DNA from 2 places in the Bacillus sp. EB106-06-01-XG163 genome. Region 2 is predicted to be linked to the other one. Evidence: riboswitches for the same ligand, from Rfam matches in the RefSeq annotation. Region 2 holds a riboswitch; the other holds the start of a gene.
The links. Region 2 has a riboswitch for S-adenosylmethionine ahead of metN (methionine ABC transporter ATP-binding protein MetN). Riboswitches for the same ligand answer to the same signal wherever they lie in the genome.
Positions count from the first base shown of each region.

Region 1: another riboswitch for S-adenosylmethionine. It lies ahead of AC3WTF_RS06600 (methionine biosynthesis PLP-dependent protein); the one in region 2 lies ahead of metN (methionine ABC transporter ATP-binding protein MetN).

Region 1 covers NZ_JBYTDS010000004.1:138,292-142,504, forward strand. Annotated here, with positions in the region: gene metC (cystathionine beta-lyase) at 1-384, opposite strand, end outside; gene AC3WTF_RS06600 (methionine biosynthesis PLP-dependent protein) at 377-1,498, opposite strand; SAM riboswitch class I at 1,568-1,693, opposite strand; gene AC3WTF_RS06605 (esterase family protein) at 1,868-2,590, shown strand; gene AC3WTF_RS06610 (YjcG family protein) at 2,616-3,131, shown strand; gene AC3WTF_RS06615 (GNAT family N-acetyltransferase) at 3,136-3,567, shown strand; gene AC3WTF_RS06620 (AbrB/MazE/SpoVT family DNA-binding domain-containing protein) at 3,726-3,959, shown strand; gene AC3WTF_RS06625 (ABC transporter ATP-binding protein) at 3,960-4,213, shown strand, end outside.
Region 2 covers NZ_JBYTDS010000006.1:176,309-180,521, reverse strand. Annotated here, with positions in the region: gene gcvH (glycine cleavage system protein GcvH) at 1-267, shown strand, start outside; gene AC3WTF_RS09695 (YusG family protein) at 322-558, shown strand; gene AC3WTF_RS09690 (toprim domain-containing protein) at 628-993, shown strand; gene AC3WTF_RS09685 (thioredoxin family protein) at 996-1,316, shown strand; gene AC3WTF_RS09680 (SCP2 sterol-binding domain-containing protein) at 1,413-1,763, shown strand; SAM riboswitch class I at 1,872-1,978, shown strand; gene metN (methionine ABC transporter ATP-binding protein MetN) at 2,084-3,109, shown strand; gene AC3WTF_RS09670 (methionine ABC transporter permease) at 3,102-3,770, shown strand; gene metQ (methionine ABC transporter substrate-binding lipoprotein MetQ) at 3,784-4,213, shown strand, end outside.

The DNA of each region.
Region 1 (4,213 bases), on a different contig from region 2:
GTCCGTCATATCGACAAAGGTATGTTCGATTCCGAAACGGGACAGAACCTCAGTCACCATGCGGAATGTTCCGCCGTACACATCCTCCGTGACGAGGACATGGTCGCCTTGGGATAAGAGCAGAAATGCCGTCGAAATCGCCGCCATACCGGAGCTGAAAGCAAAACCTCTCGTTCCGCCTTCAAGGCCTGCGATTGTTTCTTCAAGCGCTGTTCTTGTCGGTGTGCCTGAGCGGCTGTAGTCATATGTCCCGAATTCTTCAAATGAAGACTGATGAAATGTGGAAGCATGCTGAATCGGCACGCTGACGGCTCCGGTGGCTCCGTCTGTTTTAAATGGATTGTGCACGAGCTGGGTTTCCAGCGTCCAATTGTGATTACTCATATGACACGGCCCCCTCTTTTACTTGCTGTAATGCCTGCTTTACATCCCGCTTCAAATCTTCTGCATGTTCAATGCCCACTGAAAATCTCAGCAGACGGTTGCAGACGCCGTTTGCGATACGGATGTCTTCCGGAATGTCCATGTGCGTCTGTGTCGCGGGGTATGTAATAAAGCTTTCCACCCCGCCGAGACTTTCTGCGAAACAGATCGTTTTCAGCGCCTTTAAAAACGGATTGATCCATTCCTCTTTTTGCAGCCGGAAAGACAGCATCCCGCCTTTTCCGGGATATAACACGTCGGCGATTTCTTCTTCCTGTTCTAAAAATTCCGCAAGTTCACGGGCGTTTTCTTCATGACGGCGCATTCTGAGTCCGAGTGTTTTCATCCCTCTCATTAAAAGCCACGAATCAAACGGCGGGAGAACGGCTCCGATCGCATTTTGGTGATTAAACATGATCTCGCCGAGCTCTTCATCCTTTACGACAGCAAGACCGGCAAGGAGATCATTGTGCCCCGCTAAATATTTTGTGGCGCTGTGAATGACGATGTCCGCTCCCAGTTCAAGCGGGCGCTGGAGCACCGGGGTATAAAACGTATTATCCACAATTAAAAGCAGGCCGGCTTCTTTCGTAATCCGGGCGATTTTTTCAATGTCCGCCTCCTGCATTAACGGGTTTGTCGGCGTTTCAACAAATACCGCTTTCGTGTTTTCCGTTATTTTGGAGCGTAAACAGTCTTCATCGCTGAAATCATCGTAAATAAAGCTTAAGCCGTATTTTCTCCATTCGTTTTCAAACAAACGGTACGTGCCTCCGTATAAATCGGAGGATACAATCAATTCATCCCCGCTTTTAAATAAAGCCATAATCGTTTGAATGGCTGCCATTCCCGAGCTGAAGGCAAAGCCTCTCGCACCGTTTTCCAACACGGCGATAGCGTCTTCAACGAGCTGGCGTGTCGGGTTTTTCGTGCGCACGTAGTCAAAACCTGTAGATTCTCCTATTCCTCTATGGCGGTAAGCGGTGGACAGATAAATCGGCGGACTGACCGTTCCCGTTGCTTCTTCGCTTCTATTTCCGATTTGGGCTAATTTTGTATCAACATGCTGCGTCATCAGTAAGCACCATCCTTTTTCAAAAATAAAAAAGCCCCCTCTTCATAAGAAGAAGGAGCTTTTCTCTTCCTCTTATCTTCCAAGCATGTGAATCGCTTGCTGGATTTAGCACCTTGGCACTTTGCCTTCCCGCGGCAAAGCAAACCGGTTGCTGAGGTTTCAAAGGGCCAGTCCCTCCACCTCTCGTGATAAGAATATTGTTTTGTATTTTCTGATTGTTCTATATTAACGCACTATAAAATGAATTTCAATAACTTTTTATTTATCTGAACTCTCGCAAGAAGTGCATCTGAAGAAAGAAATTTCTAATAATTCATGGTACAATAGGAAAAAACCATCAAGACAAGAAGCGGCCTGGAGGAATGCGAAGTGGCATCAAAAAACGGAATCATTCATGAGAAAAAACTTTTCTCCCATGAGCTTGAAGAGGAAATGACCGTTTTGGTCTACCTGCCCGCCACCTTCTCCCCCCTGTATAAATATCATACGGTCATCGCTCAGGACGGCCATGATTATTTCAGATTAGGGAGAATCGGGCGGCAGGCGGAAGAGCTTATGTCAAAAGGGGAAATTGACCGCTGCATCATTATCGGCGTCCCTTATAAAAATGTGCGGGAGCGAAGAAACACATACCATCCAGAAGGGTCTAAGTTCGCCTCATATAAGCGATTCATCGCAAATGAGCTCGTTCCTTTTATCGACAAAGAATACCCGACTTATCAAGTCGGATACGGCCGCACCATGATCGGGGATTCCCTCGGCGGAACCGTTTCGCTTATGACGGCGATTGACTATCCGAACATGTTTGGAAACGTCATCATGCAGTCTCCGTATGTTGACGGGCACGTGCTGGATGCCGTCCGGCAGTCGGAGGATCTCAAACAGATTTCCGTTTATCATCAAATCGGAGAAAAAGAAACCGGCGTTCACACGACAGACGGCCAGGTTCTTGATTTCACCGCGCCGAACGAAGAGCTCAAACAGCTGCTGGAAAGCAAACAGTCTGAATACACGTATGAAACCTTCGACGGGGATCATAAATGGACCTACTGGCAGCCGCTCATCACGCCGGCGCTGAAAAAAATGCTGTAACCATTCATTTAAGGAGGGAACTTTCATGAAATACGGTATTGTTTTATTTCCATCAAAAAAATTACAGGATCTCGCAAATTCGTACCGGAAACGCTACGACCCGAGCTACGCGCTCATTCCTCCGCACCTGACGCTAAGAGATCCGTTTGAAGCGACAGAACAGGAAATCGAGCAGGTCGTATCACAGCTGAGACAGACGGCGAAAGAGTCGCATCCGCTCGTTCTGAAAATCACAAAATACAGCTCGTTTTCTCCTGTGAATAATGTGATATATATGAAAGCAGAGCCGACGGAGGAATTAAAATCTCTGAGTGAGAAATGCTACTCAGGAGCATTATCCGGCGAGCCGGAATACAGCTTCGTTCCGCATGTCACGGTCGGCCAGAAGCTGTCGTCAGATGAACATTCCGACGTACTCGGACAGCTGAAAATGCTGGACATTTCCCACGAAGAAGTCATCGACCGTTTTCACTTGCTCTATCAGCTGGATAACGGCTCATGGACTGTGTATGAAACATTTTTATTAGGCGGAGGAGAATAACTGCTTGGAATCCATCATCGCAAAAACTGAAAAACAGCTAAACGACGCTTTTTTCGTCAGAAAAGAGGTCTTTGTTAAAGAACAGCACGTTCCGGAAGAAGAAGAGATTGATCAATTCGAAGACACGTCAGAGCATATAGTCATATATGACGGCGGCCAGCCGGTCGGAGCCGGCAGATGGCGCTTGAAAGACGGGCATGGAAAATTAGAGCGCATCTGCGTGATGAAAAGCCATCGTTCTTTAGGCGTCGGAGCCATCATTATGCAGGCGCTTGAAAAAGCGGCGGCAGCCAAAGGCGCCGACAGCTTTATCTTACATGCGCAGACGCAGGCGGTTCCGTTTTACGAAAAACAAGGATACCGCGTCACATCCGGCGAAGAATTTCTCGATGCGGGCATCCCCCATCTGGAAATGATAAAGGAACACAAACGATAAAATCAAAAGCACTCCTGTTATATGGCAGGAGTGCTTTTTTATGAAAATAAAACTATTTCATGAATTTTAATGAATTTTATGGAAGATCAATGTATGTTTAGTATACGAAGTATTACAATTCATACAAAAAATACAATTCATTTTTCGGAGGGATAAACATGACGGCACCAAAAGGAAAACACATTTTCGGGACTGTTAAAGTGGGCACAAAAGGACAGATTGTCATTCCTAAAGAAGCAAGAGATGTTTTCGATATAAATCCGGGGGATTCACTGCTTATGCTCGGAGATGACCAGCAAGGTATCGCACTTGTTAAACAAGAACTCTTTTTCGAGTTTGCAAAAGATATTTTAAACGCTAAGCAAATCGATGAAGATAGCGAGGATGAGTAAATGCACGCGATTGAGCTGAAGCAATTAACGAAACATTATAAAGAAACCGCCGCCGTTGACCGTCTTGAGTTCTCAGTTGAGAAAGGGGAATTTTTCGCTTTACTCGGTGAGAACGGAGCCGGAAAAACGACATTAATCAGCATGCTTTGCGGACTCCTTTCTCCGGATAACGGTGATGCATCAGTGCTTGGACACAGTATTTTGACTGATTTGGATAAAATAAAACCGAAATTGAATATGTCCCCGCAGGAAAC
Region 2 (4,213 bases):
TTTGTCGAGCTTCCGGAAGTCGGCGCCGAAATTAAAGCGGACGAGCCATTCGGCAGCGTGGAATCCGTCAAAACCGTTTCCGAACTGTACGCACCGATTAACGGAACGGTGACGGAAGTGAACGAAGACCTTGATGACAGTCCTGAATTCGTAAACGAGTCTCCGTATGAAAAAGCGTGGATGATCGTCGTGGAACCGGCTGATGCTGAAGAAATCGAAAACCTCATGACTTCCGAGCAATATGACGAAATGACACAAGAAGACTGATCGGATAGCAAAGGGGCCATTTGGACATTCTATCTGTAACGGGAGGTGTCTAAAATGGCTTTTGATAAACAAAAGGTCGATGTGACGGAGAACGTTACGGGCCGCTTTCAAAACGGCCGGTTTTCCTTGTTTCATGAAAATGAAGCCATCGGCGAGATGACAGGCATGGACCAGTACGAGCTCAAACAGGGCTTTTCATTTGAAAATCAAAAATTTTATAAAACAGCCGATGTCATAAACGGCAGCGATCCGAAATATGTCGATTGCGATTATGAGAATGGCTGGTGTTAACAGTTGGCGGTGAATTTCACTGCCTTCTTTTTCAATCTGACGCTAAAACAATCGGCAGGTGACGCGCTTATGTACAACGGAGATGAAAAGGTCATTATCGTAGAAGGAAAATCTGATAAAATCAAAGTCAGGGAAGTGCTCATCGAACCCGCGGAAATCGTCTGTACAAACGGGACGATCGGCCAAACCGAACTGGAAGATTTGGCGGACCGCCTGTTTGACAGAGACGTCTATATTTTAACGGACGCAGATGACTCCGGAGAAAAATTAAGAAAACAGCTGAAACGGGAGCTTCCCGACGCGCGCCATATTTATATAGACAGAACATACAGGCAAGTCGAGTCGTGCCCGGGCCATCATCTCGCATCTGTGCTGATCAGAGCCGGCTTTGATGCTGACACTGTATTTTTGAAAAAGAACGACCTGAGGTGGTAAACATGAAAGAACTCCAAGAAAATGAACTCGAATCGATTCAGGATGACGTTTATCTCCTGTATTTGTACACCCCGTTTTGCGGCACATGCCAGCTGGCGTCCAAAATGCTAACTGTCGTCGAAGAAATGCTGCCCGGCGCCGCCTTCTATAAAAACAACGTGAATTATTCCCCCGCATTCGCCAAAGCCTATCAGATTGAAAGCGTTCCGTGCTTTTTGCTGTTTAAAGGCGGAGAGCTTGTTGAGAAAGGATACGCCTTCCGCTCCGTTTCCTATTTATATGAGCTGATTAAACAAAAAACATCGCAAACGTTCCCGATGTGACAATATTTACAGGAAAATGTCGTGCGGTTTATAAAGGGTTCTGTCCGTTAAAAAGAGAAAGTGTATGTATGGCCATTAAAACGGGAGGTTATACGAGTGGAGAAAATAGAAGTTTCAGAGAATGACGGACAGCATCTGTTTTTGAAACCGCTATTAAACGCCTCAACGCTGCTGATTACATTCCAAGGAGAAACAGAAGCCTTAACGGTCTCAATTAACGGACAGGGAGAAATGAGAAAAACGTCGGTTTCAAAGGAAAAATCTAATTTGACCTTTTACGGAAACCAGACGGAAATCATTCATCTTCTGCATGGTGATGTCTCTTTGCAAAAGCTTATCCAAAGCGGAAAACTCAAAGTGAAAGGATCATTCAGAGCTCTGCTGAAGCTGGAGGCCATCCTCTGGCTGACAAACGGATTTTTTCAGGCGATCAGTAAACGGCCGTAACTCAATCTACTATGTGACAATAGCTTCCAATATTTATTTTATTGACTTTTTATCATTCGCCGTGCTATTCTACAGTAAGAATTTCCGGACGAAAATACGATATGTTTTCTCTTATCAAGAGAGGTGGAGGGAAGTGCCCTATGAAGCCCGGCAACCATCAACAATGTTGAAATGGTGCCAATTCACTCGAAGCGGTCTGCTTTGAAAGATGAGAGAAAGGCCTTTTTCAATAAGCCTTTCTGCTCATTTTTGCAGAAAGGCTTTTCTTTTGCGGAGAAACCCGGAAGATTTCTTAGAATAGTGTAAGGCGGGTGATTGCTTTGATCCATCTTCAAAATGTTTCAAAAATTTACAAAGCGAAGCATGGGGATGTCAATGCTGTCCAAGATGTCACTCTTGATATCAAAAAGGGCGAAATATTTGGAATTATAGGATATAGCGGAGCTGGTAAAAGTTCCTTAATCCGTCTCCTGAACGGCCTTGAAAAGCCGACGTCGGGAACCGTGGAAGTCGCGGGGACGGAATTAAATAAAGTAAGCAGCCGCGGGCTGAGAAAAGCGCGCCAGGAAATCAGCATGATCTTCCAGCATTTTAACCTTCTGTGGTCGCGCACCGTCCGGGAGAACATTATGTTTCCGCTGGAAATCGCCGGCGTGAAAAAAAGCGAACGGGTCCGCCGCGCTGATGAATTGATTAAACTGGTCGGATTAGAGGGGAAAGAAAAATCTTATCCGTCGCAGCTGAGCGGCGGTCAAAAGCAGCGTGTCGGCATCGCCCGGGCGCTCGCCAATAATCCGAAAGTCCTTCTGTGCGATGAAGCGACATCAGCGCTCGATCCGCAGACGACCGATTCAATTTTGGATCTTTTATCCGATATAAATGACAGACTCGGCCTGACGATCGTGCTCATTACCCATGAAATGCACGTCATCCGAAAAATCTGCAACAGAGTCGCAGTCATGGAAAACGGGAAAGTCGTTGAAGAAGGCGAAGTACTCCAAGTTTTCAGAAACCCGCGCGAACCGATGACCAAGCGTTTCGTTCAGCAGGTGACAGAACCAGAGGAGACGAAAGAAACCATCCAGCATTTTCTGCAGGAAACAGCGACAGGAAAAACGATTCAGCTTTCATTTGTCGGGCAGGCAGCCGAGCAGCCCCTCATTACGGAAATGATCCGAAACTTTGATGTGGACGTCAATATTCTGCAGGGGAAAATTTCACAGACGAAGGACGGAGCCTACGGTTCTTTATTCATTCATATTGACGGTCAGGAAAAAGAAGTAGAAAACGTGATCCGGTTCATCAAAGACAAACAGGTAGAAGCAGAGGTGATCACAAATGTTTGAAAAATGGTTCCCGAACGTTGATATAACCGAGCTGTGGACGGCCACATACGAGACCCTTTATATGACGGTCATCGCTTTAGTTTTTTCATTTATCATCGGAGCGGTTCTCGGTCTTCTGCTCTTTTTAACGGGCAAGGGAAGCTTATGGGAAAATAAAATCATTAACACCGTGATTGCGGCGGTCGTTAATATTTTCAGGTCTATTCCGTTTCTTATTTTAATTATTCTGCTTCTCGGCTTTACTAAGATTTTGGTCGGATCGATTTTAGGACCGAACGCCGCATTGCCGGCGCTGATTATCGGCTCCGCGCCGTTTTACGCCCGTCTTGCGGAAATTGCGCTCCGGGAAGTCGATAAAGGAGTCATCGAAGCTGCCAGATCAATGGGAGCAAAGACATCGACGATTATCTTCAAAGTGCTGATTCCTGAATCAATGCCTGCGTTAATTTCAGGCATCACCGTTACGGCCATCGCCCTGATCGGATCTACCGCCATTGCCGGCGCCATCGGTTCAGGCGGACTCGGAAACCTTGCATATGTAGAAGGCTACCAGTCCAATAATACGGATGTAACGTTTGTAGCGACAGTATTTATACTCATCATCGTCTTTATCATTCAGATTATCGGTGATGTAATTACAAATATAATAGACAAAAGATAAGGGAGGATTTACATTGAAAAAGATTGTATTAAGTGCGCTGCTGCTTGTGTTCGCGGGAGTTTTGGCCGCCTGCGGATCAAACGGCTCGAATAAAAAGGAAATCGTCGTCGCCGCGACAAAAACACCGCATGCTGAAATCTTAAAAGAAGCGGAACCGCTCTTGAAGGAAAAAGGCTACACATTAAAAGTAAAAGTGCTGAACGATTACAAAATGTACAACAAAGCGTTAGCTGATAATGAAGTGGATGCGAACTACTTCCAGCACGTTCCTTACCTTGAACAGGAAATGAAGGAAAATAAAGATTACAAACTCGTGAATGCCGGAGCCGTTCACCTTGAGCCATTCGGAATTTACACGAAAAAATACAAATCACTGAAAGACCTGCCTAAAGGCGCGACCATCATCATGACTAACAATGTCGCTGAACAAGGCCGTATGCTGG